Regions from separate parts of the Cronobacter condimenti 1330 genome, predicted to be linked through region 1. Evidence: predicted binding sites of a transcription regulator. Region 1 holds the regulator's gene; each other region holds the start of a gene.
What was found. The regulator Fur, encoded in region 1, represses iron uptake genes when iron is present. The targets are predictions, from matches to a motif close to ATAATAATGAGAACNACTATCAA.
Positions count from the first base shown of each region.

Region 2: feoA (ferrous iron transporter A) is a predicted target of Fur. The motif match lies at 4,856-4,878, and genes of this name have one in related genera.
Region 3: AFK62_RS10680 (TonB-dependent siderophore receptor) is a predicted target of Fur. The motif match lies at 3,799-3,821, and genes of this name have one in related genera.

Region 1 is NZ_CP012264.1:1,300,592-1,310,685, forward strand. It holds gene glnS (glutamine--tRNA ligase) at 1-1,530, shown strand, start outside; gene chiP (chitoporin ChiP) at 1,982-3,379, shown strand; gene AFK62_RS05980 (beta-N-acetylhexosaminidase) at 3,438-6,095, shown strand; gene AFK62_RS05985 (helix-turn-helix domain-containing protein) at 6,157-6,768, opposite strand; gene fur (ferric iron uptake transcriptional regulator) at 7,078-7,530, opposite strand; gene fldA (flavodoxin FldA) at 7,821-8,351, opposite strand; gene ybfE (LexA regulated protein) at 8,513-8,794, opposite strand; gene ybfF (esterase) at 8,923-9,690, opposite strand; gene seqA (replication initiation negative regulator SeqA) at 9,874-10,094, shown strand, end outside.
Region 2 is NZ_CP012264.1:4,037,636-4,047,729, reverse strand. It holds gene nfuA (Fe-S biogenesis protein NfuA) at 1-10, opposite strand, end outside; gene gntX (DNA utilization protein GntX) at 69-746, opposite strand; gene bioH (pimeloyl-ACP methyl ester esterase BioH) at 786-1,565, shown strand; gene AFK62_RS18630 (YdgH/BhsA/McbA-like domain containing protein) at 1,650-1,919, shown strand; gene feoC ([Fe-S]-dependent transcriptional repressor FeoC) at 1,953-2,189, opposite strand; gene feoB (Fe(2+) transporter permease subunit FeoB) at 2,189-4,504, opposite strand; gene feoA (ferrous iron transporter A) at 4,531-4,755, opposite strand; gene AFK62_RS18610 (Tex family protein) at 5,308-7,632, opposite strand; gene greB (transcription elongation factor GreB) at 7,744-8,217, opposite strand; gene AFK62_RS18600 (FadR/GntR family transcriptional regulator) at 8,308-9,066, opposite strand; gene AFK62_RS18595 (SDR family oxidoreductase) at 9,302-10,042, shown strand; gene AFK62_RS18590 (fumarylacetoacetate hydrolase family protein) at 10,072-10,094, shown strand, end outside.
Region 3 is NZ_CP012264.1:2,339,970-2,350,063, forward strand. It holds gene trpA (tryptophan synthase subunit alpha) at 1-281, shown strand, start outside; gene AFK62_RS10660 (hypothetical protein) at 584-811, shown strand; gene ompW (outer membrane protein OmpW) at 952-1,584, opposite strand; gene AFK62_RS21185 (YkgJ family cysteine cluster protein) at 1,867-2,274, shown strand; gene AFK62_RS10670 (YciC family protein) at 2,299-3,042, shown strand; gene AFK62_RS10675 (septation protein A) at 3,097-3,633, shown strand; gene AFK62_RS10680 (TonB-dependent siderophore receptor) at 3,866-6,055, shown strand; gene yciA (acyl-CoA thioester hydrolase YciA) at 6,236-6,637, shown strand; gene tonB (TonB system transport protein TonB) at 6,688-7,422, opposite strand; gene AFK62_RS10695 (YciI family protein) at 7,636-7,932, shown strand; gene AFK62_RS10700 (hypothetical protein) at 8,021-8,290, opposite strand; gene AFK62_RS21190 (YciY family protein) at 8,788-8,961, opposite strand; gene cls (cardiolipin synthase) at 9,106-10,094, shown strand, end outside.

The sequences.
Region 1 (10,094 bases):
TCCATCTGCCTGAATTTCGGCATCGCGCAGGATTACCAGGGCCAGTGCAACCTTCGCTTTGACGATACCAACCCGGTGAAAGAAGATCTGGAATTTGTTGAGTCGATTAAAAACGACGTGCAATGGCTGGGTTTCCACTGGTCTGGCGACGTTCGCTACTCCTCTGACTATTTCGATAAGCTTTATAACTACGCCGTTGAGCTTATCAACAAAGGTCTTGCTTACGTTGATGAACTCTCGCCAGAGCAGATCCGTGAATATCGCGGTACGCTGACGCAGCCTGGTAAAAACAGCCCGTTCCGCAATCGCAGCGTAGAAGAAAACCTGGCGCTGTTTGAGAAGATGCGTGCGGGTGGTTTTGAAGAAGGCAAAGCGTGCCTGCGCGCGAAAATCGACATGGCGTCGCCATTTATCGTGATGCGCGATCCGGTTATCTATCGCATTAAGTTTGCGGAGCATCATCAGACCGGCAACAAATGGTGCATCTATCCGATGTACGACTTCACCCATTGCATCTCCGATGCGCTGGAAGGCATTACGCACTCACTGTGTACGCTGGAGTTCCAGGATAACCGCCGTTTGTATGACTGGGTGCTGGATAACATCACCATCCCGGCACATCCGCGTCAGTACGAGTTCTCTCGTCTGAATCTGGAATACACCGTGATGTCCAAGCGTAAGCTGAACCTGCTGGTGACCGACAAGCATGTTGAAGGTTGGGACGATCCGCGTATGCCAACCATCTCTGGCCTGCGCCGCCGTGGTTACACTGCTGCCTCCATTCGTGAATTCTGCAAACGCATTGGCGTCACCAAGCAGGACAACACGATTGAAATGGCGTCGCTGGAATCCTGCATTCGCGAAGATCTCAACGAGAACGCACCGCGTGCGATGGCCGTTATCGATCCAGTGAAACTGGTTATCGAAAACTACCCGCAGGGCCACAGCGAAATGGTCTCAATGCCTAATCATCCAAACAAACCGGAGATGGGCACCCGCGATGTACCGTTTAGCGGCGAAATCTGGATCGATCGCGCGGACTTCCGTGAAGAGGCGAACAAGCAGTACAAACGTCTGGTGCTCGGTAAAGAAGTGCGCCTGCGTAATGCTTATGTCATCAAAGCGGAACGCGTGGAGAAAGACGACGCGGGCGAAATCACCACGATTTACTGCTCTTACGACGCCGAAACATTGAGTAAAGATCCGGCAGATGGCCGTAAGGTTAAAGGCGTGATCCATTGGGTGAGTGCAGCCCATGCGCTGTCGGTTGAGATTCGTCTCTATGATCGTCTTTTCAGCGTACCGAACCCGGGTGCGGCAGACGACTTCCTGACGACTATCAATAAAGAATCACTCGTTATTAAGCAGGGTTACGCTGAGCCTGGCCTTAAAAATGCTGAGGCGGGTAAAGCCTGGCAGTTTGAGCGTGAAGGTTATTTCTGCCTCGACAGCCGCCATGCAAACGGTGACAAACTGGTGTTCAACCGCACCGTTGGTCTGCGTGATACGTGGGCTAAAATCGGCGAGTAATGCATTGCCGTTAACAAGACGCCGCCATTGTGCGGCGTTTTTTTTTATGCTTTAAATCAACGCATTATCATCGACAAAATATTCGCGTTGCGAATTAATGGTCTTTTCTGCGCGCCTTCTGTTTTTTCCCGCCACCTGAGCATTAGCATATTTAACTGTTTAAAATAATGAAATCGCTTTCATTATTTATTTTATGCTAATTATTTCCTTTTTTTTGGTATTAAGATCAATCCAATGAAAGCGTAACAAAATGAATATTATTTTGTGCACTGCGTCATAAAGCCACCAAGATTCAGGGTTTTTAGATTGATAATTCGCGCCGCGAAAAATAGTCTTTAGAGACGGTTTGCATGGACATATTTCATCACCGCTTTTTACTTTTTTACATTTTTTTCATTCGCCTGAGGCGTTTTGCCCTGTGCGAATTTTTTACGTCAAAGAGGAATTTCACATGCGTTCGTTGCAATACAAACGTAGCGGCTTCGTGCTGGCTGTCGCCAGTATCACCGCGACAGGCGGCTTGTGCGCCTCGCCTGGGGCAGAGGCTGCCGGCTTTATTGATGATTCTGCGTTAACCGGCGGCATCTATTACTGGCAGCGTGAACGTGACCGTAAAGATGTCACTGAAGACCGTTATAAAACCAATCTCTCGCACTCAACCTGGAATGCGAATCTTGATTTTCAGTCAGGGTATGCCGGCGATTTGCTTGGCCTTGATATCGCCGCGTTTACCGCTATCGAAATGGCAGAAAATGGCGACAGCGGCCACCCGAACGAAATTGCATTTTCCTCCAGTAATAAAGCCTATGACGAAGACTGGTCCGGTGATAAGAGCGGTATCAGTCTTTATAAAGCGGCGGCGAAGCTTAAATACGGCCCGATCTGGGCGCGTGCGGGCTGGCTGCAACCGACCGGCCAGACGCTGCTGGCTCCGCACTGGAGTTTTATGCCAGGCACCTATCAGGGCGCGGAGGCTGGCGTCAATATCGACAATGGCGATGCGGGCGCGCTGAGCATGTCCTATATGTGGGCCAATGAATATAAATCGCCGTGGCATCTGGAGATGGACAAGTTCTACCAGAACGACAGAACCACACGCGTGGATTATCTGCATTCGGTCGGCGCCAAATACGCGTTTAAAAATTCGCTGGTACTGGAAGCGGCGTTTGGTCAGGCGCAAGGGTATCTCGATCAGTATTTTGCCAAAGTGAGCTACAACTTCTCACTTGCCGGGCAGCCGCTTTCCACCAGCTATCAGTTCTACGGCGCACGGGACAAAGCCAGCAACGGCAGCATCAATGATCTTTACGACGGTACAGCCTGGCTGCAGGCGCTGACGTTTTGCTATCAAGTCGGGCCGGTCGATCTCCGCCTTGAAGGCACCTGGGTTAGCGCCGGTGGTCAGCAAGGGTATTTTCTGCAGCGAATGACGCCGACCTACGCCTCCTCTAACGGGCGGCTTGATATCTGGTGGGATAACCGCTCTGACTTCAACGCCGATGGCGAAAAAGCCGTGTTCTTCGGCGCCATGTATGACCTGAAAAACTGGGCGATGCCTGGTTTCGCGCTCGGCGCATCCTACGTCTACGCGTGGGATGCCAAACCTTCAACGCGCCCGACGACGGATGGCTACTACGACGCCAGCCGCCGTCTGAAAGAGTCTGCTTACAGCCTGGATGCGGTTTACACCCTGCAAACCGGTCGCGCCAAAGGCACGATGTTGAAGCTGCATTTTACGCAGTATGACAACCACGCCGATATTCCGAGCTACGGCGGTGGCTACGGCAACATTTTCCAGGATGAGCGCGACGTGAAATTTATTGTCACGGCGCCGTTCACGATTTTCTGATTTCGCAGGGGCGCCAGGCGCGCCTTTCCATGAACAGGGCAGTGAAAAGGACGAGAGAATGAAAAAGTTACCGATAAGCACACTCGCGGGCGCCATGATGGGGCTGTTTACCACGACCGGCGCACTGGCGCAGACATCAACAGCAGACCAGATCAGCCGTTTTACACTTAACTACGCGATTACGGATAACCATGCAGCGCAGCACAGTATCAACTGTGCGGCGCTCGGCGCCGACTGGGCATCCTGTAACAACGCCGTTATAACGCTGACCAACCCGGGTGAAGCCGTTACCGAGAAAAACTGGACGATCTGGTTCCATAGCATTCGCCAGATCCTGAAGGTCGATAACGATCAGTTTAAAGTGACCCATGTGATGGGTGATCTTCATAAACTTGAACCCACTGAAAAATTCACTGGCTTCCCGGCTAACGCCTCGGTGGACATCCCCATCATCAACGAGTACTGGCAACTGTTTATCACTGATGTTCTGCCTCGCTGGTATGTCACCGCGGGCGACAGTGCGCCGAAGGTGATTGCCAGCACTGATACAGAAGACCTAACGACGTTCGTCAGTCCCTTGAAAGATCAGTGGAAACGCACGCCTGACGATAAAAATATCCTGATGACTGCCGAGGCACGGTTCGATAAAAACCGTGATGTTAAAACGCTGAATGTGGAGAGTCTGCGTGGGCAAATCATTCCAACACCGCAGCAGGTCACGCTGCACGGGCAAAACGTCTCGCTCGATGGCGGCGTTATGCTTGATCTCGCGGTACTGGATAAAGGCACGCAGGATGCAATTAACAGACGTTTTGCACTGCTCGGCGTAAAAACCGGCGCAGGTTACCCGGTGCGGACTGAAATCGCGACGAACGCTTTTACAGGAAAGAACGCTGTGTCCGGCGCGTATCAGCTTCGCATTGGGTCGAAAGAAACGGTGATCACCGGCTACGATCGCACAGGCGTATTTTATGGCATGCAGTCGCTGCTTTCGCTTATTCCGGCAGAAGGGGAGCGTCACATCGCAACGCTTGATGCACACGATGCGCCGCGTTTCGCCTACCGCGGGATCCATCTTGATGTCGGACGCAATTTCCACACTAAAGCCGCTGTGCTGCGCCTGCTCGATCAGATGGCAGCCTATAAGCTCAACAAATTTCACTTCCATTTAAGTGATGACGAAGGCTGGCGTCTGGAAATTCCTGGGCTGCCGGAGCTGACAGAGATTGGCGCGAAGCGCTGCCACGATCTCAGTGAGAAAACCTGTCTGCTGCCGCAGCTTGGCTCGGGGCCGGATACAAGCAACAACGGCAGCGGCTATTTCACCCGCGCCGATTACATTGAGATAGTGAAATATGCCGCGGCACGCCAGATTGAGGTGATACCGGAAATGGATATGCCCGCGCATGCCCGCGCGGCGGTGATGGCGATGGAAGCGCGCTACGACCGTCTGTCGAAAGCCGGAAAGCTGCAGGAGGCGAACGCATACCGTCTCCTCGACCCCCAGGATACGTCAGTCACCACTGGCGTGCAGTATTACAACCGCACCGGTTATCTCAATCCGTGTCTCGATTCGTCGCGCCATTTTGTGGATAAAGTGATAGGGGAGATCCAGCAAATGCACAAAGAGGCCGGGCAGCCGCTCATGACATGGCATTTCGGCGGTGATGAAGCGAAAAACATCTATCTGGGTGCGGGGTATACCGACAAGACGAAACCGGAGGCCGGGAAGGGCGTTATCGACCAAAGCCGTCAGGACAAGCCGTGGGCGCGCTCCCCGGTCTGCCAAAAACGCGTGCAGGACGGTGTGGTTGCCGACGTGGAACATCTCTCCAGCTATTTTGCCATTGAGGTCAGTAAGCTTGTGAAAGCGCACGGCATCGACACCATGCAGGCATGGCAGGATGGCCTCAAGGATGCGAGAGGCGCCAGCGCCTTCGCCACCTCACAGGTCAACGTTAACTTCTGGGATACGCTCTACTGGGGCGGCTTTGATACGGTTAACGACTGGGCGAATAAAGGCTTTCGCGTCGTGGTCTCGAATCCGGATTATGTTTACCTCGATTTTCCAAATGAGGTTAATCCGGCGGAAAGTGGGTATTACTGGGGCACACGGTTTAGCGATGAGCGCAAAATTTTCAGTTTTGCGCCAGATAACCTGCCGCAAAACGCGGAAACGTCGGTCGATCGCGATGGCAGTGCGTTTAGCGCGAAGTCAGATAAGCCCTGGCCGGGCGCTTACGGACTTTCTGCGCAACTCTGGAGTGAGGTTGTACGCACGGATAAACAGATGGAATACATGATGTACCCACGCTTGCTGGCCGTGGCGGAGCGCGCCTGGCATCGGGCCGCCTGGGAGCAGGATTATCAGGCTGGCCGTGAATACAAAGGCGGTGAAACCCATCATGTTAATACCCGCGCGTTACATGACGACTGGACGCGCTTTGCGAACGTGGTGGGCCGCCGTGAACTGGCTAAGCTTGAAAAAGCTGGCGTGCAGTTTCGTTTACCAGTGCCAGGCGCGCGTATCAACACGGGCGTGCTTGAAATGAATACAAGTCTGCCAGGCGTGAGCGTTGAATATTCAACAGACAGTGGCGCGCGCTGGCAGCGTTATGACGCCGCACGACCGCCACACGTGGCAGGGCCGGTGCTCATACGTAGCGTCAGCGTTGATGGTAAGCGCTATAGCCGGACAGAACACGTACAGCCTTAACGGCACTATAATGACAACGCCAGCCCTCGGGCTGGCTTTTTCGTTTTAACGACACCAGGCGTTACAACACATCAGGCAAATGGTGAACGGCAACCAGTTTGCCTTTGCTTATCTCGATATTTTTCGCACCGCGCAGTTGCGACAGGGTTTTCATCACCATGCTGCGGGAAAGATTGGTTTTTTTCACAATATAGTCGGCCACGTTAATGCGGTTACGCATGAAATCGTCCATCGCCGCCAGACAATCAATATTGGCTTTAATCATGCTGTAGCTGTTTCTGCCGAGCATAATTTCTTCGCGGTAGCAAAGCATATTGATTATCCATGAGGACAAAATTAACAGATGTAACTGGCAGTGATGTTTTTCAATTTCCTGTAGGAAATAATCAAATGGGATTAACTGATAATGACATTCTGAATCAGCTTGTAATTTCGCGAATTGCGATTTACCTAAATTCCGCGCCAGCCCCAGAACTGAAGGGGCGCTACTTTTTTCCAGTAGCAGCCTGTCACTTTGGCGCATCAGAGAGAACTGACCACCGCGAATGATACAGATTTCCCCGTCCCGCAAGGGGATAAGCGTATTTTTCTCCGCCCGAGACCAGTTTCCGTAGCTATTAAAAATATCAGCAATGCGATAAATCTCAGCAAGAGGTTTAGAGGGTAAGACCATATTGGTTACCTTAGTTAAAATAAAATTATGTCGTTGCTGTATCTTAATGGATGCTTTTTTATTGCTGCAATAAGGGGCTGGATGGATAAAAGGAATTTGCAGGATAATCCGATAGCTAACTGATTGACCAGTAAAGATATTTATCTTTTCTGAATTTCTATTTAATAAAATATATGTGGTTTAATTGTGCATTGTACTCTGTATTAAAATACTGGCGCTGAGGATGTTTATCCAAAATAAGACATTTGTCTTTTCGGGCAATAAAAAAGCCGACAGGTGTCGGCTTGGATTCATGCGGTGTGACGAGAATTATTTCCCGCCGACCTCGTGGGCGTGTTCGTTCTCACGGCAGTCGCCATCCGCACAGTGACCATACAGATAGAGGCTGTGGTTAGTCAGACGGATGCCATGACGCGTCGCGATTTCACGCTGACGGGCTTCAATAGAGTCATCGCTAAATTCGATCACTTTGCCACAATCGAGGCAAATCAGGTGATCGTGATGATGCTGTTGCGTCAGCTCGAAAACGGATTTACCACCTTCGAAATTGTGACGGGTGACGATGCCGGCATCGTCGAACTGGTTAAGTACGCGATAGACCGTGGCAAGGCCAATCTCTTCACCCATGTCAATCAGACGCTTATAGAGGTCTTCCGCACTGACATGATGATTGACCGGTTCCTGCAGCACTTCGAGGATTTTTAATCGAGGAAGCGTGACTTTCAGGCCGGCCTTCTTTAATGCGGTATTGTTGTCAGTCATGCGGAATCTGTCCTGTTGCTTAACGACTCGCTCCAGCAGGGAGCGATACATCGGATACGCCGTAGATGAATGCGTCTCATTATAGAACTGACATGCCTAAATGAAAACCGCAAGCGTCCGGCAAAAAAGAGCTTAAAAATCGTGGACCCGCCAGCGTTTTTGGCATGGAAGGACTGATAATTAAGGAAGACATTGTACAGCTTAGTGAGGGAAAGTTAAAAATTTGTAGCAATTATTTTCATTGTTCTTATCTATCAACCGGCGCGAGCCACCGCCCGCGCCGTTTACCATCAGGCGTTGATGATTTCCTGCAGATGCAGCTCTTCGGAAACTTGCTTCACCCATTTTTCCACGCGTTCGGTGGTCATTTCCGGCTGACGATCTTCGTCAATGGCGAGGCCGACGAAATGGTCATCATCCGCGAGGCCTTTAGACGCTTCGAAGTGATACCCTGCAGTCGGCCAGTGGCCCACAATGGTTGCGCCGCGCGGTTCGATAATATCGCGAATGGTGCCCAGTGCGTCGCAGAAGTATTCTGCGTAATCTTCCTGATCGCCGCAGCCGAAAAGGGCGACCAGCTTACCGTTGAAATCAATTTCTTCGAGCGTCGGGAAAAAATCATCCCAGTCGCACTGCGCTTCGCCGTAGTACCAGGTCGGGATGCCAAGCAGAAGAATATCGAACGCTTCCAGATCCTCTTTGCTGCTTTTAGCAATGTCATGCACTTCAGCAACGTCTTTCCCGAGCTGTTTCTGGATAATTTTTGCGATATTTTCGGTATTGCCGGTGTCGCTGCCGAAAAAGATGCCTACGATTGCCATAAGAAGAATAACCTCTTGAATCTAAATGTGATGGTGCTGGCATAACGCCCACAGATAGGGCAATCATAGCAGAACAGAAGAAGGTGCGGAAACGGTATCAGGCGCCGGGTGCACACTCTGCTACATTGCCCCGTTCGTTGGGGGCATTTTCAGACCAGACCTTACTCCTGCAAGGCTTTCAGCTGAGCGAGGAGCATGGCTTCTATCAGCTCGCTGCGGCTGATATTGCGCGCCTGCGCCAGATGGTTCAGCGCATCCACGGCGTCAGCGTTCAGCTTTAGCTCCACGCGCTTAAGCCCGCGAACTTTGTCGCGCTTAAGCTGGTTGCGCTTATTGATGCGCAGCTGTTCGTCGCGCGACAGCGGGTTGGTTTTCGGTCTGCCCGGACGGCGTTCATCCGCGAAGAGATCGAGCGTTGTGCGGTCCGTTTGTTCTTTTGCCATGGTATGAGTATAGACAGGGGAAACAGGCTGCCGTGGCGGGGCCCGGCGGTATTTCAGCGCGCCATCATACATCAGGCAGCGAAGCGCGCCAACGCATCCGGCGCGCAACGGCACCGGTCGGTCTGTTTTTAATCAGTTTCCAGAAAACGACGGATAGCGCGTACCACCGCCTGCGGTTTTTCGGCATGAACCCAGTGACCGGCCCCCGCGATAACGTGCGCGCGGGCCTGCGGGAATTGCGCCAGCAGCGCCTCGCGGTGCTGCTCTTCAACATAAGGCGATGCTCCGCCACGAATAAACAACGCAGGACCATGCCAGGCCGGGACGGTCTGCCAGCCGACAATCTGCGAATATTGATCCCACAGCACCGGCACGTTAAAGCGCCACTCGCCATCAGCAAAGGATTTCAGCAGAAACTGAATTACCCCTTCTTCGGCAATATGCTGGCGCATCATCTCCGCCGCCTGCTGGCGTGAGGTCGCGCCGGCATCAATGACGGCATTCACCGCCGCGAAAATCTCATCATGACGTCGCACCTGGTAATCCACTGGCGCAATATCAATCGCCACCAGTTTTTCAATGCGTGTCGGCGCAAGGGCAGTCACTGCCATGGCTGCTTTGCCACCCATCGAATGACCAATAAGAATCACCTTATTGAGTCCGAGTGCATCCAACGTATCGAGAATATCCTGCGCCATCGCCGGATAATCCATCGTCTCACTGCGTTCAGACAGCCCGTGATTACGCAAATCGACTTGCACAATATCGTTATCCTGCACCAGATCGCGAGCGAGCACGCCAAGGTTATCGAGGCTCCCGAACAGGCCGTGAATAAGCACAATCGGTGTATTTTGAGTCGGTTGTTGCGCAGATTGCGTGCGGGTATTTAATTTCATGGCAAAGTTCTTTTTTGGCGACTGACAGGTTAGGTTATCATGTTGACCATTCTGCCGCCCGGCTGCAAGGTTCCAGTTAATTCCGACTTTTGCGGCCTTCCTGGTTTGACGCTATCCGCTGTTGGGTTTTAACTCTATAATCCCAACGACTTGTATTCAGAAAAGATATCGCACTGGATTAAGATGAAAACGATTGAAGTTGATGACGAGCTGTATCGCTACATTGCGAGCCATACCCTGCATATTGGCGAAAGCGCGTCCGACATTTTACGGCGCATGTTGAAATTTTCCGCCTCCTCGCACGTTGCCGCTACACCCGCCAAAGCAGAGCTTCCCGCAACCGTCGCGCCCGCGGCTGAAACGCCAGCCAACCCGGCGCGAGACCGCGTTCGCGCCATGCGCGA
Region 2 (10,094 bases), 1.6 Mb from region 1:
TACGGATCATAACAATGGCCTAATAGTTGACTATTTTACTTGGTTATAATACGCCCATCATCGAGGCTCTACAAGGTTCGACACAGGCACCATACCTGGACAGTCGCCGCGCCGTTGCGCTTGAGCTGGCGCGCGATCTGAGCAACGGTACTGCCCGTCGTGACGACATCATCCACAATAACGATATGGAGACCCGTCACGGGTAATTCAACCCGAAAGGCGTCTTTCAGGTTGCTGCGCCGCTGCCGGGCGCTGAGCTGCCGCTGAGGCGCAGCGGCTTTAATACGCGCCACTACGCCTGCCGCGTAGCGTATCCCAAGCCAGCGTGACAATGCCATGGCGAGGAGTGCGCTTTGGTTGTAGCCGCGTCGCCAGGCGCGCGCGCGATGCAGAGGGACGCTGATAATAATATCCGCCACGGGCAGCGCGCCCGCGCGTTTCGCGGCCAGCACTTTTAGCAATAACAGACGGGCCAGGGCGGGAGCGAGGGCGGTGCGACCATGGAATTTAAACTGATGCACGAGGCCGCTTACCGGCGGTGCGTAGTCGCTCGCGGCGATAAGCCGCTGCCAGACGGGCGGTTTTTGCAGGCAGCGACCGCAGGGGAGCGTGTCAAGCGCGGCGGGCAACCCGCACTGCGGGCACACCCGCAGCTGTCGCAGCCGCTGACAGCGCGAGCAAATTCCCCAGCCGGGCACCCGCAGTGGCATCCGGCATAGCCAACACATCCCTGGTATTGCTAGCATGACGACCTCCTTGTACATCAATCATGAGAAGAGTAACGGATGAATGACATCTGGTGGCAGACCACGGGCGAAGGAAATTGTCATCTTGTGCTGCTGCACGGGTGGGGGCTGAATGCTGAAGTGTGGCGTTGCATTTCAGAGGAATTAAGCTCGCACTTTACGCTGCATTTGGTCGATCTGCCGGGCTATGGACGTAGCCAGGGGTTTGGCGCGCTGACGCTTGATGAGATGGCGGGCCTGGTGGCGCAACGCGCGCCTGAACATGCCATCTGGCTGGGCTGGAGCCTCGGCGGACTGGTAGCAAGCCAGGTGGCGCTGAATGCACCCTCACGGGTCGACGCGCTGGTTACCGTCGCCTCGTCGCCCTGTTTTCAGGCGCATGATGACTGGCCGGGCATTAAGCCAGAGGTGCTAAGTGGCTTCCAGCGCCAGTTGAGTGAGGATTTTCAGCGTACGGTGGAGCGGTTCCTGGCGCTGCAAACGCTCGGAACCGAGACGGCGCGGCAGGACGCGCGCGTGCTGAAATCGATCGTGCTGGCGCAGCCGATGCCTGGCGCCGAGGTCCTAAACGGCGGGCTGGAGATCCTGAAAACCGCCGATCTGCGCGAGGCACTCGCCGTCTGGCAGGGGCCATTTTTACGCCTGTACGGGCGTCTCGACGGGTTGGTGCCGCGCAATGTCGCCGCGCTCCTCGATGCACGCTGGCCTGCCAGCGAATCACTCATTTTCGAGAAAGCGGCCCACGCGCCGTTCATCTCACATCCGCGTGAATTCTGCGATGCGCTGCTGGCGCTCAAGGCTCGCCTGGCAAATGGCTGAAAGCGCGCCATACTTTAGATGTCATTGTTATCGGGGCGTTTTTCTCTGCGCCCCTTCAAGTCATCTGAGTATGGAGCCAAAAACATGAAACTACGCACGGGTATGTTGTTATCTGTTGTTCTGGGTTCGCTGTCGTTTGGCGCGCTGGCGGCCGAAGAGCTGCAAAAAGATAAAGTGAAAGAGATGAATCTCACCAAAATTGGCACGATCGTCTCTGATCAAGGCACCGCGCCGATGGATGCGAGAGCCGAACTGGTTAAGAAAGCCGATGAAATGGGTGGCAAATATTATGTCATCACCAGCGGCGAGAAGACCGGCAAAGACATTCACGCGACGGCGGATGTTTACAAGTAAGAAAAAAGGCGGGCATAGCGCCCGCCCTCACTGCTAACGCAGCCGCCACACCTCTTTGCGGCAGGCTTTGCCCTGCGGGCAGGCGCGGCAACTGCCGCTCAGACAGCCCGATAATTCCTCTTCCTGACGTTCAGCTTTTCCCATGGCCTCCAGCCGGTTAAGCATCGCATTGACCAGCGGCAAGGGCGCGGCGAGCTGTTCGCTGATACGCTGCGCGTCCATACGCCCTGAGAGCGCCAGTAGATCCCGCACCTGAATCAGCGTCGCCATTAGTGGCATTCCCCGGCAGGGGTGTCGCAGCAGCGGGCCTCACGGCGCGGCGCCAGCAGGCTGACATCTACCCGGCTACGCGCACGGCGCAGCGCGGTGAGCAACACGACATTAAACAGCACCACCGTCAGCATCGCCGTCAGGCTGTAGAGCGGATGTGCCTGGAATGTCGCGGTCTGGTAGAACAGCGTCGCCAGTGAATAGGCGATGTTCAGCCCCCAGAGAATAGAAAAGCCCATCCAGCCGCGGCTCGACTCGCGGGCAATCGCACCCATCACGGAAATGCAGGGAATATAGAGCAGCACAAAGACCAGGTAGCTGTACGCCGCAGCGTTACTGCCAAATTTAGCACTCATGACGCCCATCGCGCCGGTCGCCATCTCGCCATCGCCTTTGCTGGCCTCAATGGGGTTTGCGAGTACGCTCAGGCTGAAGGTGTCTTTCAGGCTCTGCCAGGTCTCAGCCAGCGCGCTGGTCAGCTCGTCGGTGAGACTAAAACTGGCGGCGTCAAACGGCGCCTCGTGGATATCTTCGGCGGTGTAGAGCGTGTTGAGCGTCCCGACTACCACTTCTTTTGCCATCGCACCCGTGAATAAGCCGACAGTCGCCTGCCAGTTGTCCTCCTGCACGCCGATGGGCTTCAGCAGCGGCGTCAACACACGGCTCACGGAAGCCAGCGCGGAGTCGTTGATGTTGTCCACGGGTTTGCCGCTAAACGAGAAGCTATTGAGCGCACCAATGAAAATACTGACGATCACGATGACTTTCCCGGCGCGAAGCACAAACCCTTTCAGACGCTGCCAGGTTTGCAGCAGCAGGCTTTTCAGGTGCGGCACGTGGTACACCGGCAATTCCATTACAAACGGCGTGGCTTCGCCGCGCATGATCGTATATTTCAACATCAGGCCAGTCAGAATGGCCATCACGATACCGAGCAGATAGAGCGAAAAGACCACCAGTGCGCCCTCCTGACCAAAAAAGGCCGCAGCGAAGATCGCAAAAATGGCCAGGCGTGCGCCGCAGGACATAAACGGCGCCATCATGATGGTCATGAGACGTTCGCGCGGGGCGTCCAGCGTGCGTGCGCCCATCACCGCCGGGACATTGCAGCCAAAGCCGACAATCAACGGCACGAATGATTTACCTGGCAGCCCCAGCGCCTGCATCAGACGGTCCATCACAAACGCCGCGCGGGCCATATAGCCGGAATCTTCAAGAAACGACAGGAACAGATACATCATGCCGATTTGCGGCACCAGCGGCAAAACAGTGTTGATGCCACCACCGATCCCCTGCGCGAGGAAAAGCGTCAGCCAGGCCGGGAAATGCAGCGTATAGCCAACCCACTGGAGACCGTGAATGAAAATCGCCACCGAGCCCGCATCGAAGATCGGCTGCAACGCGCCGCCGATGTTAATGGCGAGCAGGAACATTAGGTACATCACGCCGAGAAAGACCGGCAGACCCAGAAACCGATTAAGGATAATGTTATCAATCGCCGCGGTAAGCCGGGCGGGCTCGGCGGTAAGGCTGTTGCTGACGGCGTCGCAAATGGCCGAGATGCTCTGATAGCGCGCGTCGACAATATAAAGCGCCGGGTCATCAAGTTCGGTTTCAAGCTGCGCCAGCGTCTGCGGGAGCCGCGCGGCCCCTGCGCCTGCGATGCTGCGGCTGTAGATATCGCCTTCCAGCATTTGCAGCCCCAGCCAGCGGCGCTGCTGCGCGGACAGGTCGTCCGGCATCGCGGCGGCCAGCGTGTCCGCCGCCGCGGAGAGCGGAGCGGGATAGTGGACGCGTTCCATATCCTGGTTGCGTTGATGGCGGTCCAGCGCCATTTTCAGGCTGTCAATACCGCGCGCCCGCGTGGAAACCAGCGGCACGACCGGGCAGCCGAGGCGGGCCGACAGCGCGTCGATATCAATGCGTATATGTTGCTTTTCGGCGATATCCAGCATGTTCAGCGCCACCACGCAGGGGATGCCAAGTTCCAGCAGTTGCAGCGTCAGGTAGAGGTTGCGCTCAAGGTTAGACGCATCCACCACGTTTATCAGCATGTCCGCCTCGCCGCTGAGAATGTAATGGCAGGCTATCTGCTCATCCAGCGAGGTCTGGGAGGAAATGGTAGTAAGAGAATACGTGCCCGGAAGGTCGACCAGCGTGACCTGATGGTCGGTGGTCGCGAAGCTGCCCTCTTTGCGCTCCACCGTCACGCCCGCCCAGTTGCCCACGCGCTGACGCGCGCCGGTGAGCTGATTAAACAGCGTGGTCTTGCCGGAGTTAGGATTGCCGATTAAGCCGATGGTTAATTTTTTCATTTGCATAAACTCAAGACAAAGAGAGGTCAGCGGGCCGCTTCAACCTGCAACAGCGCCAAATCTTTTTTTCGCAGCACCAGACTTACACGTCGGGTCTCGATATGTACCGGGTCGCCTAATGGCGCGACACGTTTTACCTCAAACGACGAACCCGGCAGCATGCCGAGCGACAATAATTTCTGGCGGTAGGCCGGGCTGATCTCCCGGGCGAAACCGGTTATTTTCCAGCTACTGTTAGGCGTGAATTGCATAAAACCTGCTTATTCCGGATGCGCTCAGCGGCGGAGAACCGTGGCTATACAACGGCCGGGGCCGATTATTGCGCGGGAAAGGATTGTTTATCTGCTTAAGATGGTAATGAGAATGGTTTTTATCTTCAATGCAATATTGACGCGCCGCGACAATTTTTGAGCTTTATTTGTTCTGGCGCAAAAAAACAGGGCAGTGTGCGTTTCGGTAAACGTTCTCCCTTTATTTAATCTTTATTATTCATTGAGTTAAATTTAATGATGGTCGTGTGTTTATTCATTTTCACGGGCGCAGTGTTATTTATTAAGTGGAATTGTTATTTAAATGAAAAATGTAACCGCGAACATATTTGTATTTATTTCCGGGTATGCCGTTTTAATGCGAGTCTTTCTGGGAAACCGCGCGTGAGGCGGTAGTAAAAAGGCGGATGCGCTGGCGCTTACTTACCGTAAAAAAGAAAAAACGGGGACATTACAGCGTAGGGAAGCGGAGCGCCACGCGCCGGTATAAGACAATAAAAAGGCCGGTGTCCCGGCCTTTTTATGTCGCAACGTTTAGCGTTTCTTGCCGAACGCGGCGGCGAGCGCATCACTCATGGCGCTGTTGCCGCTGCCTGCGCTCTCGCGCTGGGGTTTACGGTTCTGCGCCGGGCGGTTCTGCGGTTCGCGGTTATTGCCGCCACCGCGCCGCGCGTTGCCTTCGCCCGGCTGCTCGTCCAGACGCATCGTCAACGCAATGCGCTTACGCTGCAAATCCACTTCCAGCACTTTCACCTTCACGATATCGCCCGCTTTCACCACGGTGTGCGGATCTTCAACGAACTTATCGGACAGCGAGGAAATATGCACCAGGCCATCCTGATGTACGCCGATATCCACAAACGCACCGAAATTAGTCACGTTGGTCACCGCGCCTTCCAGCACCATACCGGGTTGCAGATCGTTCATTGTCTCCACGCCGTCAGCGAACTGAGCCGTTTTGAATTCGGGACGCGGGTCGCGGCCCGGTTTTTCCAGCTCTTTGATGATGTCGGTCACGGTCGGCACGCCGAAACGCTCGTCGGTAAAATCAACCGCCTTCACGTTGCGAAGCGCATTGCTGTTGCCCATGAGATCGCGCAGCGATTGTTCCGTCGCCGCCAGAATACGCTCCACGACCGGGTACGCTTCCGGGTGAACGGTCGAGGCGTCAAGCGGGTTGTCGCCATGGTTAATACGCAGAAAGCCCGCGCACTGCTCGAAGGCTTTCGGCCCCAGGCGGCTCACTTTCAGCAACTGCTGACGGTTACGGAACTGGCCGTTCTCATCGCGCCACGACACAATATTTTGCGCCATCATGCGCGTCAGGCCTGCCACGCGGGTCAGCAGCGGCACTGAGGCGGTGTTCAGGTCAACGCCCACTGCGTTCACGCAGTCTTCCACCACCGCATCCAGCTTACGCGCCAGCTGGCTTTGGCTTACATCATGCTGATACTGGCCCACGCCGATAGATTTCGGGTCGATTTTGACAAGTTCCGCCAGCGGGTCCTGCAAACGACGGGCGATAGAGACCGCACCGCGCAGCGAGACATCGAGATCCGGGAACTCCTGCGCCGCCAGTTCAGAGGCTGAATACACCGACGCGCCCGCCTCGCTGACAATGACCTTCTGTGCGGTCACTTTAGGGAATTGCTTTTGCACATCAAGGAAGAAACGTTCGGTTTCGCGTGATGCGGTGCCGTTGCCGATAGCGACCAGCTCCACGTTATGCTTTTCGCACAGTGCTGCGATAACCACCGCTGCTTTCGCCGCCTGTCCGGTGTGCGGGTAAACGGTATCGGTGGCGACCAGTTTGCCAGTGGCGTCCACCACCGCGACTTTCACGCCGGTACGCAGGCCCGGATCGAGGCCCATCGTGGCGCGCAGGCCCGCAGGTGCGGCCATCAGCAGATCATGCAGGTTGCGAGCAAACACATTGATGGCTTCGTCTTCGGCGCGTTCGCGCACGGTGCTCATCAGCTCGGTTTCCAGATGCATCAATACCTTAATACGCCAGGTCCAGCTCACCACACCTTTACGCCAGCTATCAGCGGGTGCGTTATTCAGGCGCAGCCCCAGATGCGTAGTAATGATCTGCTCGCAGTAGCTCTCACGCGGCGGCTCGTCGAACTGCGGATCGGCGTTGAGCGATAACTGCAATACGCCTTCGTTACGTCCGCGGAACATCGCCAGCGCACGGTGCGAGGGCACGGTGGAAATCGGTTCGTGGTGGGCGAAATAGTCGCGGAATTTCGCGCCTTCTTCCTCTTTGCCTGGCACGACGGCCGAAACCAGATGTGCGTTTTTCCACAGATAGTCACGCACTTTGGCGAGCAGCGCCGCGTCTTCGGCGAAGCGTTCCATCAGGATATAGCGCGCGCCATCAAGCGCCGCTTTGGTGTCAGCCACGCCTTTTTCAGCGTCGATAAATTTCGCTGCTTCCGCTTCTGGCTCGTGGGAGGGGTCATTCCACAGCAGTTCGGCGAGCGGCTCAAGGCCGGCTTCAATGGCTATCTGCCCGCGGGTGCGGCGCTTCGGTTTGTAAGGCAGATAGAGATCTTCAAGCTCGGTTTTGCTCTGGGTGCCAGTGATGGCCGCCTGAAGTTCATCAGTGAGTTTGCCCTGATCGGCAATCGATTTAAGGATAGCCGCGCGGCGCTCTTCCAGTTCGCGCAGGTAACCCAGACGCGTCTCCAGCTGACGCAACTGGGTGTCGTCCAGACCGCCGGTGACCTCCTTACGATAACGTGCAATAAACGGCACGGTGTTCCCTTCATCAAGCAGGCGAATGGCAGCGTCTACCTGTTCGGCTCTGGCCTGAAGCTCACTGGCGATAATACGACTGAGCGAATCATTCATCATGGCAATATCATCTGTTAAGTACAAAAAGTCAGGGCACAGTTATACGGACTGAAGGGTAAAAATGCCAGCCGTAGCCGCGCCCGTGGCGGGTTTCGGAGCTATCCGGTGGGGTTACTTCACATACTCGATAGCGTTGACATACCAGGTGGCCTCGCCGCCCGGCGTCTGTACGGTCGCCACGTCGCCTTCCTCTTTTTTGAGCAGCGCGCGGGCCATGGGGGAGTCTATGGAGATGTAATCTTTACGACCAAAAATCTCGTCATAACCGACGATACGAAAACGTTTTACGTCGCCGTCGTCGTTTTCGACTTCAACCCAGGCGCCGAAAAAGACTTTACCTTCCTGCTGCGGCGAGTAATCGACGATTTTTAAGTGCTCAAGGCATTTGGTGAGATAGCGCACGCGGCGATCGATTTCGCGCAGGCGTTTTTTGTTGTACTGGTAATCGGCGTTTTCGCTGCGATCGCCAAGGCTTGCCGCCCAGGTCACTTTTTTGGTGACTTCAGGCCGCTCCTCGCGCCACAGATAGTCGAGTTCTTTTTTGAGTTTTTCGTAACCTTCGCGGGTAATTAACGGCGTTTTCATCGACTGGCCTTCGCTGACAATTTTAACGTCCGTACCTTAGCGGGCGCGGTTGCGAATGTGAAGCGCCCGCGCCCTGAAAGATAACCGCGCTCACTGGCTGCGGGTAAAAATAGCGATGACCTGATCGAGATGCGCTTTCATTGCGCGGCGGGCTGTGCGCACGTCGCGGGCTTCAATGGCGTCCAGAATCGCGCGATGCTCTTGTTCTGAGCGGTGCGGCATATCGTCCGGCGTGTAGTGGCGTTGCAGCATACGGAACATGCTGCCGTAGCGGTGCCCGAGCAGGTGGCCGATGATAAAGGCGTACGCCGGGTTGCCGCTCGCCTGGGCGATGCGAATATGAAACAGCCGATCGCCGGGATGCGTGTCCGAGCCGGCGCGGTTGTCGCGGCAGTTTTGCTCAAAGGCGGCGCGAATCGCGGCGAGCTCGTCGGGACTTGCGTGGCGAGCCGCCAGCGCCGCCGTTTCCGGCTCGATCAACAGCCGCGTCTGCAACAACGAAAACGGCGGCAGTTCGGCGTTAAAATCGAGATCGATATCCAGTTCGTCGTCGATTTCCGTCCATTGGTTACGCCCGGCCTGCGCCATGACGGGCTCGCGCGGCGCGATGTCCGGCGTGCGGGCTTTAACGATAACCCCATTGCCGACTTTCACATCCACCAGGCCTATCACTTCCAGCGCGATCAGCGCCTCGCGCACCGACGCGCGGCTGACCTGCAACTGCTCCGCCAGGTCGCGCTCCGAAGGCAGACGACTGCCGGGCGGAAATTCATTGTTTTCGATAAGCCGCCGCAGCTGGTCAGCTATCTGCCTGTAAATACGCGGGTTTTCGAGACGAGTAATCGGCATGGTTCACCTTTGCTCACGTCATAGACAGTGATTAAGTGCACAAATATCAGTCAACGCGCTTGAGTATTAGTTATCGCGGTGTAAATAAATAGTTAATCAAAACGCATAAAGCCGAGCGTTTTTGCAACATTCTGGGTTCACGATAGCGGGTTACGCCTGATTTGTCATGCTAAAGGTCAGGCCTTTGACTCCTCTTAATGGCCTGACCATTAGTCCTTTAGACCAGAGGAAAACCATGGATCTTACCGGGAAACGCGTCCTTATCACCGCCGCAGGACAGGGCATTGGTTATAGCAGCGCGCGGCGCTTTGCCGCCGCTGGCGCAGAGGTTATCGCAAGCGATATTAACGTGACGGCGCTTAACGCACTTGAAGGCATAACGCCGCTACAGCTTGATGTCACCGATGCCGCCGCTATTACCGCCGCGGCGCAAACGCTGGGACCGCTTGACGTCCTGTTTAACTGCGCAGGCGTGGTGCACAGCGGCTCGATTCTGGAATGCAGCGAGCAGGAATGGCAGTTTGCGCTGGATCTTAACGTTACCGCCATGTTCCACACCATTCGCGCCTTTTTGCCGGGCATGCTTGAGAAGGGCGGCGGGTCAATCATCAATATGTCGTCCGTGGCCTCCAGCGTAAAAGGCGTGCCGAACCGCTTCGCTTATAGCACCAGCAAGGCCGCGGTGATTGGGCTTACGCGCTCGGTGGCGGCGGATTACGTCGCGCAGGGCGTGCGCTGTAACGCCATCTGCCCCGGCACGGTAGATTCCCCTTCGCTCCGTTCCCGCATCGCCGAGCAGGCGCGCGCGCAGGGACAGACCGAAGAGGCAGTATACGCGGCGTTTGTCGCCCGCCAGCCCGTCGGGCGCATCGGCAAGCCGGAAGAAATCGCCCAGCTTGCGCTCTATCTGGCCTCTGACGCCAGCGCCTATACCACCGGCACCGTGCAAATCATCGACGGCGGCTGGAGTAACTGATTGCCACTCGACCAAAAGCAGGAAACCGCATGAAATTATTACGTTATGGAGA
Region 3 (10,094 bases), 1.0 Mb from region 1:
TGTCGCGTGCGGGCGTCACGGGTGCGGAAAATCGTGCCGCGCTGCCGCTCAATCATCTCATAGCGAAACTGACTGAATACCACGCCGCGCCGCCGCTGCAGGGGTTTGGGATTTCAGAGCCCGCACAGGTGCAAGCCGCGATTGCCGCAGGCGCGGCGGGGGCAATTTCCGGCTCAGCGATCGTGAAGATCATCGAGAATAACCTCGACGATCGCGCCGCGATGCTGGACGCCTTAAAAGCGTTTGTCCACGACCTTAAAGCGGCCAGTTTGCCTGCGTAAACCCGTTTGACGACAAAAAAGCGCGAGCGATCGCGCTTTTTAAATCCCTGCTAATCAGTCACATCCAGAGTTCCATTCATAAAATCCCCTGTGAGTCCAGCGATACGATCTGATTTTGAGCAAAATCTTAAGGCACGTGTCGCATTCCTGACCAAAACTTAAACTCAAGACAACGAAGCCTGGCCGCAAACGACAGCAACTTGCGAGCCCGCCTTAAAAGGAAACGGCAGGTTTCGTTGGTATAAGCGTTGGAGCCACCCGCAACGGCACAGACGCCGCCCCGGCAAGGCCGCCGGAGGACGATGTGGCAACTGACTTCAGACCATAAACCGCGTGAAAACGTAACGCGCAATCGCAACCAGCGTTGTCTGGCTCGGTTACGGGAAAGGGTGGAGGTGAAGATGATTAACCAGCATATGATGAACAAAGCTCGCCGTGCAGCTCGTGAAGCGTTAACCAAAAGAAATGCCCGCAAATGGGACGAAGCCAACCGCATTATGCGTCAAGCCGCCGCCAGCGCGTTTAACTGAGACGCTGAAGCTCGTGTCCGCAAGCCTTGCACGCGGTCACATGCGAGTCGCCGGTTTACCATTTCACCCGGCAGCAATAAAAAACCAACCTTTCGCGGTTGGTTTTTTATTGCTGATGCCTTAAGACGGGCGTCGCTTGCTTAAAAACGGTAACCCGCCGAGAACATAAATACCCACGGATCGAGGCGAGTATCGATGCTTTGCTGTTGACCGCCCGCTTTGAATTTCACCGTCGTGTCGATATCCATGTACCAGACCGACATGTTAATCATCCAGTCTTTATTCACCATATAATCGAGACCCACCTGCCCCGCCGCACCCCAGGAATCCTCCAGGCTCAGATCGCTCAGACCGTTTTTCTTGCCGGTGTCGTTAAAATCTTCGTCGAAGAAAGTGGTGTAGTTAATCCCAGCACCAATATAAGGACGCAACTTGCTTTGCGAATCGCCGAAATACCACTGCGCCATTAACGTGGGCGGCAGATGATGAACCGTCGCGATGTCTCCGGTCGCGCCGAGCCCGACTTTATGGCGGAACGGCGTGGCCGCCAGAAGCTCAACGCCAATATTATCGGTCGCCATATACGTAAAGGTCAGGCCCAGTTGCGTATTGTTATTAACCTTAAAACCGCCCATACCCAGCACATTGTCTGAGCCTTCTGACGGACGAACCGTCGCCGTACCGGCGCGCATAAAGAAATCACCTGCCTCATGCGCCGAAGCCATACCTGAAAAACAACCCGCTAACGCCAGCGCCACTATGAGTTTTTTCATTCCCGTTTCCCTTCTGTGGTTTTATTTGCCGGGTGAATATACTCACTACGAGTTAGGAAGTGATCCAACGCAGATCACATTCAGGACGCTAATTTAACATTCATTGATCTGAATTAATTTTTACCCTTACTGCGGCTTCGATGAATTTGATTTCAGGTCAATTTTTGCCTGCCGCCACGCCAAAAATATTCCCCTTTTCCCCTCTTGAAAGTCATCCCGGAGGGGAATAATTTAACTTCTTCACAATTTTGAAACGATACGTTGTTTAGTTGCAGGTGAATGATGAGCGATCTCAACCCGTGCATGACGTGCGGTGCCTGTTGTGCTTTTTTTCGTGTCTCTTTCTACTGGGCCGAGGCGGATGACGCGGGCGGCCTTGTCCCGGTTCATCTCACTGAGCCGTTAACCCCTTTTCTGCGCTGTATGTGCGGCACTAACCAGAAACAGAGCCGTTGCGTAGCGCTCGAGGGTACGCCCGGCGAGTCGGTGCGTTGCACCGTTTATGAACATCGTCCATCGCCATGCCGGGAGTTCACGATGTCTGGCGAGGGCGGCGTGGTGAACGAGGCGTGTAATCGCGCCCGCGCCCGTTACGGTTTGCCGCCGCTTCCTGACAATTCCTTACCTGTCGCGCCCCTTTACAACGCTGCCACTGCGCCATCATCCAGGGTACAATTGCCGGCGGAATAATATCTGCCAACCCAAGGAGAGTGCATGTCTATCACGGCAAAATCCGTTTACCGTGACACGGGTAATTTTTTTCGCAATCAGCTCGTAACCATCCTGCTGATTGCGCTGCTTTGCGCCTTTATTTCTATGATTCTTGGCCGGGCGTTTACACCGGATGCCGATCAACTCGCTATCCTCAGCGAGGGCGATGCGCTAAGCAGCAGCGCCAGTCTGTTTGAACTGGTGCAAAACATGACGCCGGAACAGCAGCAGGTATTGCTGAAAGCTTCGGCGGCCTCCACCTTTTCCGGGATGTTCGGCAATACCTTACTGGTAGGCGGCGTGCTGCTGCTGATTCAGGCGGTCTCTGCCGGGCAAAACGTCAGCGCGTTGCGCGCCATTGGGGGTGCCGCACCGATGCTGCCGCGCCTGTTTATCCTTATCTTCCTGACGACATTCCTGGTGCAGATGGGTATTTTGCTGGTGGTGGTCCCAGGCGTGATCCTCGCCATTGTGCTGTCGCTGGCACCGGTTATTCTGGCGCAGGATAAAGCGGGTATTTTTGCCTCAATGCGCAACAGTATGCGTCTCGCGTGGCGGAATATGCGTCTGGTCGCGCCGGCAGTTTTGGTGTGGTTGCTGGCCCGAACCGCCCTGCTGATGTTTACGCCCGCCTTTGCCGCGCTGACGCCGCAAGTAGGCGCGGTTGTCGCCGGGACGTTGAGCAACCTGTTGACCGCGCTGCTCCTCATTTATTTATTCCGGTTATATATGCTTATCCGGGAATAACCTTTTTTGCCCGGGCGCGGCGATCGTGCGCGGGCCTCTTGATGGAACCGATGTATGAAGCAGTTACTCGATTTTTTGCCGCTGATTGTCTTTTTTGTCGTTTATAAGCTGCACGACATTTTCTGGGCAACCGGGGCGCTGATTGTGGCCACCGCCCTGGCCGTGATTTATAGCTGGTATAAATTCCGCAAAGTCGAAAAAATGACGCTGGTGACCTTCGCCCTGGTCGCGGTGTTCGGCGGGCTGACCATTTATTTCCACAATGCGGAATTCATTAAGTGGAAAGTGACCATCATTTATGCGCTCTTTGCCGGTGCACTGCTGATTGGTCAGTGGGTCATGAAGAAACCCTTGATTCAGAGCATGCTGGGTAAAGAGATAACGTTACCGGCGCACGCCTGGTCTCGTCTTAATCTCGCCTGGGCGCTTTTTTTCATTGCCTGCGGCCTGCTTAATATTTACGTCGCGTTCTGGCTTCCGGAAGCGGTCTGGATGAATTTCAAAGTATTCGGCATTCCTGGCCTGACGCTGGTCTTTACCCTGTTGAGCGGCGTTTATATGTATCGCCATATGCCGCAAGAAGACAAATAACACCCGCGCAGCCCTTCAGTAAAAACGCCCCTGAGCTTACGCCCGGGGGCTTTTTTTTGCGTATTTCAAACCATTTACCCACACTTTTTTCAAGGAAATACAATGCCCTGCGCAATTATTACCCCATTGTGGAGAAATCATGGAGAATCACAATTATATGTTGTAATGATAATTGTTATCATTATCATGCAGGCGAGTGATTACATTTCTACACAATATGGAATAATTGATAATGTTTGAAATAAAGCATGACATTCGCAAGCCATTAGCACTGGCAGTGGCCTCGCTCATCGGAAGCGGCGCCTGTGCCGCACAGGCAGAAAGCATGGACGGCGGCGACGTCATGGTGGTGCAGGCCACCGCCGAACAGGCGCTTAAACAGCAGCCCGGTGTTTCCATTATTACTGCTGATGACATTGAGAAAGATCCTCCGGTCAACGACCTTTCAGACATTATTCGCAAAATGCCGGGCGTTAACCTGACCGGTAACAGCGCCAGCGGCAGTCGTGGCAACAATCGCCAGATCGATATCCGTGGTATGGGGCCGGAAAACACGCTGATCCTCGTCGATGGCGTCCCCGTCACCTCTCGTAATGCGGTGCGTTACAGCTGGCGCGGTGAGCGTGATACGCGCGGCGATACCAACTGGGTGCCCGCGGAGATGGTAGAACGCATTGAAGTTTTGCGTGGCCCGGCGGCGGCACGCTACGGCAGTGGTGCGGCAGGCGGCGTGGTTAATATCATTACCAAACGTCCTACCAACGACTGGCACGGCTCGTTTTCGCTTTTCACCAACCAGCCTGAAAATGATAAAGAAGGCGCAACCCGACGCGCCAATTTCAGCCTGAGCGGCCCGCTGGCGGGCGATGCGCTGACCATGCGTCTCTTTGGCAACCTCAATAAGACCGATGCTGACGATTACGATATCAATACCGCACAAAATGGGTCTTATGCCGCCGGTCGTGAAGGCGTGCGTAACAAAGACATCAACAGCGTGCTGTCGTGGAAAATCACGCCTGAACAGATCCTTGATGTTGAATATGGTTACAGCCGTCAGGGCAACATCTACGCAGGCGATACACAAAACAGTAACAGCGACGCCAGCGCTGACGGTCTGGTGCCTTCACTTTACGGGCACGAAACCAACCGCATGTATCGCCAGAGCTATGGCATTACGCATAACGGCATCTGGGACTGGGGTCAGTCAAAGACCGGGTTTTATTATGAAAAAACCAATAATACCCGCCTTAAGGAAGGCACCGCGGGCCGCTATGAGGGCATGATAACCGACGAGAAATACAGTACCAGTCGGCTTGAAAACTACCGCGCCAGCAGCGAAATCAACGTGCCACTAAACCTGCTTGTTGAGCAAACCATGACGCTGGGTGCCGAATGGGATCGCGAAGCGCTCAACGATCCGGCGTCTATGCAGTCCACCAATGCCAGCAACATCACGATTGGCGGTGTCTCCGGTAATGCCGCTTCCCGTAGCAGTAAAAACAGCGCCACCCTCGCCGCCGTCTATTTTGAAGACAATATCGACGTGCTGCCCGGCACTGTCGTGATCCCGGGCCTGCGTTACGACCATCACAATCAGTTCGGTGGTAACTGGAGTCCGAGCCTGAACCTCTCTCAGGAGCTTACCGATAATGTCAAACTTAAAGCCGGTATTGCACGTGCCTTCAAAGCGCCAAACCTGTATCAGTCGAGCAAAGGTTATCTGCTCGCTACGCGTGGCAACGGCTGCCCGATTGGCGTAAACGGCAGTTGCTACCTGCTGGGCAATGAAAATCTGAAACCGGAAATCAGTATTAATAAAGAGATTGGGCTGGAATATACGAAAGACGGCTTTGATGCAGGCGTGACGTGGTTTCGTAACGACTACCAGAACAAAATCGTCTCCGGCGATCGCGTACTTGGTTACGCCTCTAACGGCAATAATATTTTGCGCTGGGAAAACGGCGGTAAAGCGATTGTAGAAGGGCTCGAAGGTAATCTGACGATCCCTCTGGTGCAGGATGCGTTGAACTGGCGTACAAACGCGACTTATATGATTAAATCGGAGATGAAAAAGAACGGGAATCCGCTGTCAGTCATTCCGAAATATACCGTCAATACGATGCTGGACTGGCAGGTGAACGATAAACTCTCCACTAACCTGAACTGGACGTTCTATGGCCGCCAGAAGCCGCGTCAGGCCGCAGAGATCCGTGTGGAAGGTGATGGTAATCTTTCCCGTAAAGAAGTGGGTGCGTATTCCATCGTCGGTGTCGGCGTCAATTATGAACTGACCAAAAATCTGCGCCTGAACGGCGGTATCAGTAACCTGTTCGACAAAACGCTTTATCGTGAAAACGAAGGCGCATCGACCTATAACGAGCCAGGCCGCGCTTACTATGCCGGTGTGACCATGTCCTTCTGATTGCTGTTTTGCAGGGAGGCATTCGCCTCCCTTTTTCATGTGCCAGGGATAGCCCCCTTTTCTCTCTTCTTTTCCTGCCTTCACCCCGCCATACGTAGTGTTATCATCTTGTCGCTCCGCGTCCTTCAGGCATTGCCCTCGCGCGGATCCGGTAACTGCTAACCACAATTGAGAAGCCCCATGACGACAGAGCAAACCTCGCCGCAAGGCGAACTGGTGTTACGTACGCTGGCCATGCCCGCGGATACCAACGCAAACGGTGATATTTTTGGCGGCTGGCTGATGGCGCAGATGGATATTGGCGGCGCTATCCTGGCGAAAGAGATAGCCCACGGCCGCGTGGTGACAGTGCGTGTGGACGGCATGACCTTCCTGCGCCCGGTGGCGGTTGGCGATGTGGTGTGTTGTTACGCTCGTTGCGTCAAGCGCGGCACGACGTCGGTGACTATCAATATCGAAGTCTGGGTGAAGAAAGTTTCTTCGGAGCCGCTCGGGCAGCGTTATCGCGCCACCGAAGCGTTATTTATCTATGTCGCGGTGGATGACGAAGGAAAACCACGCCCGCTGCCGTCCGTGGCATAGCGATATAAAAAAGCCAGAGACAGTGCTCTGGCTTTTTTATTTAAGGGCAATTACTGCATTGTTGCTCCGCCGTTAATGCGGAAAACAATATTCACAATCAGCCCGGTTCCTGGCTTACCGGCCTCATAGCGCCATTTGCGCATCGCCTGTTTTACTTCTCGCTCAAACATGTTCGCGGGTTTGGCGGAGAGGATCTGAACGTTTTCCACGCTGCCATCCGCCGCAACGTCGAATTTCACGCGCACTTGCCCTTCCATACGCAGCGCATAAGCGCGCGCCGGGTATTGCGGCTGGTTACGGCTTAAAGCTCGCGGGCCCGCTGGCGCCACGTTTTTAGGCGCAGACGGCGCAGGATTTGACGTTGCCGTAGTTCGTGACGGCGAGGCGTTCTCAAACGGCGACGCCGGTCGCGGCTCGGCCGGTTTTACTTCTCGCTTCGGCTGCTCTTCCACCTTTTTCACCGGTTTCGGTTTCGGCTTCGGTTTTGGCTTCGGTTTTTCGATAACCACCGGCGCTTCTTTTGGGGGCTCTGGTACGGGCTCAGGTTCCACTTCCGGCTCGGCGACAGGCTCAGGTTGCGGTGGTGCGACTTCCGGCTGGGGCGGTTCAAGCGCTTCGGGCGCCACCATCGTGACCGAAATCGGCTGCGAGGGCGCGGGCATTTCAACAACCTGATTTACCGAGGTATAAAGCACAGCCGCCGCCACGATGGCGCCGTGGACAGCGACGGAAAGTAACGTCGGCCACGGAAAACGGCGAGGCATATCGAGGGTCATTGAAGTCATAGTCGTTTCACTGAATGAATGAGAGCTTAATTTTAAATGCAAATAGCAATCATATTCAACAACTCAGCCCGCATCCGCCCAATTTGTTCCATGGACTGCCGAAATTTACCGCTTAAATGTTAAGGACTTAACAGGCCGTTTAACTTTGCGTTGCACACTTTACGGCTTTCACCTACCGTTATTCACCTCGCCGTTTCATAAAAGGAGTGTGACGTGCTTTATGTAATTTATGCGGAAGATGTGGCTGATTCTCTGGAGAAGCGCCAGTCGGTGCGCCCTGCGCATCTGGCTCGTTTACAGCTGTTACGTGATGAGGGTCGGCTGCTGACCGCAGGGCCAATGCCTGCGGTAGACAGCAACGATCCGGGTGCTGCGGGTTTTACTGGCTCAACGGTCATTGCGGAGTTCGCGTCACTCGAAGCCGCGCAGGCCTGGGCTGAGGCCGATCCGTATATCGCCGCAGGGGTCTATAAGACCGTGGCAGTGAAACCTTACAAAAAAGTTTTCTGACCGCAGCCGCGTACAGGTTGCGCGACCGCAAAGGGCATTGACTGACGTCGTGCCCTTTTTTGCGCGGTCATGTTTTGCAGGCGTTGCGTTATTTACCGCCCGGCACCAGTCGCAGCATGGTGACAGAAGCGTTGTTTCGCCCGGCATGGCATTTATGCGACGTCACAAACTGGCGGGCCGCTTCACAGGCAGAAACACTCTCAGGCAAGCGCTGGCTGACGGTAATCGCCTCTTTCGCAAAGCCGAAAATCCCGCTGGTTAAACTTCTGTCTTCAACAGTTCTGGGTCGTGCGCCGCAGGCTCCTTTGCGTAACAAAAATTTATGGATTTCTGTCAGAAATTCCTCTTGCTTAGTCATAAACGCTCCATCAGTTACGGATGAAAGTAGCACCTGTAGGAATACAAGCTGTCGATGCTGTTAATCTAACCTGGACAGACCAGAAACAATCGCCGGAAATAACATTAAAAATGCTTCATTTTACATAAGAGCAATTATCACCAGCGGGAATACAGGATATATTTCAAATTGTGAATTTACGTTAAGTTTTGAAAACCTTACCAATGCATTGTTTTTTAAGGATTTTCTCGCAAACATTCAGCATATTCCCACGCAAGAAATATTCAAATTTGCCCTTCCTTATTAAGCAAATTCTTATACCAGAATATTCCTAATTTTATTTAAAACCATTAGCGCGGCGCGAGAAGTTGCTTCGGGAAATTTAACGCGAACAGGACAAGAGCAAAGCCGATAAAAAAGGGATAAAACAGGCGTTATTAACGCGGCGGGAAAAGGCGGTATGAAAAAGCGTGAAGGAGACATTCGGGGGCACCGCAGGCGGTGCCCTTTCACTGCGTTTAGCGATCGTGGATGGCGAACAGCAACGAATTGCGCTGACGATTCAGAACACATTTTCTGATAGCGTGGATTCGCATATTGCGTCGGGATTGTGCTTCCAGCCAGCGAGCTTTACGCCGTTGAGACTGCCGCTGCATGCGCCAGCGCCCAACTTCGGTTCTACTACGCCTCATTTCTACTACTCTTGACTGAAACAGAGCCGACATTATAGTCCCTTCCGGCCCGCAGACCAGCGCTTTTCTGGCACGTTCTTATTGGAGTGCGACAGGGTTGTGCGTAAACTCTTAACGATACGCTTTTTAAAGGATTTTTAATCTATGACAACCTTCTACACGGTAGTGAGTTGGCTGCTCATTCTGGGATACTGGCTGCTTATCGCGGGCATAACGTTACGCATCCTGATGAAACGTCGCGCAGTGCCCTCCGCCATGGCCTGGCTGCTTGTCATTTATATTCTGCCGCTGGTAGGGATTGTCGCGTATCTGTCTGTGGGAGAACTGCATCTGGGCAAGCGTCGCGCCGAACGCGCCCGCGCAATGTGGCCTTCCACGGCGAAATGGCTTAACGATCTGAAAGCCTGCAAACATATCTTCGCCGAAGAAAACAGCGCGGTGGCAAGCGCCCTCTTCCAGCTGTGTGAACGCCGTCAGGGCATCGCCGGGGTAAAAGGCAACCAGTTGCAATTGCTGACGTCTTCCGATGACGTGATGCAGGCGCTTATTCGCGATATCCAGCTCGCGCGACACAATATTGAGATGGTTTTTTATATCTGGCAGCCCGGCGGCATGGCGGATCAGGTGGCGGAATCACTGATGGCGGCGGCGCGGCGCGGCGTACATTGCCGGCTGATGCTTGATTCCGCAGGCAGCGTCGCGTTCTTCAGAAGCCCCTGGGTGGGCATGATGCGCAATGCGGGCATCGAAGTGGTGGAGGCGTTGAAAGTTAATCTGTTGCGTGTTTTCCTGCGTCGTATGGACCTGCGCCAGCACCGCAAGATGATCATGATAGATAACTACATCGCTTACACCGGCAGCATGAACATGGTTGACCCGCGCTATTTTAAACAGGACGCGGGCGTCGGTCAGTGGGTCGATTTGATGGCGCGAATGGAAGGCCCGGTCGCTACCGCAATGGGGATCGTCTACTCCTGCGACTGGGAGATTGAAACAGGTAAACGTCTGCTGCCGCCTGCGCCAGATGGCAATATCATGCCGTTTGAACAGGCCAGCGGGCATACTATCCACACCATCGCCTCCGGCCCAGGTTTCCCGGAAGATCTTATTCATCAGGCGCTGCTGACCTCCGT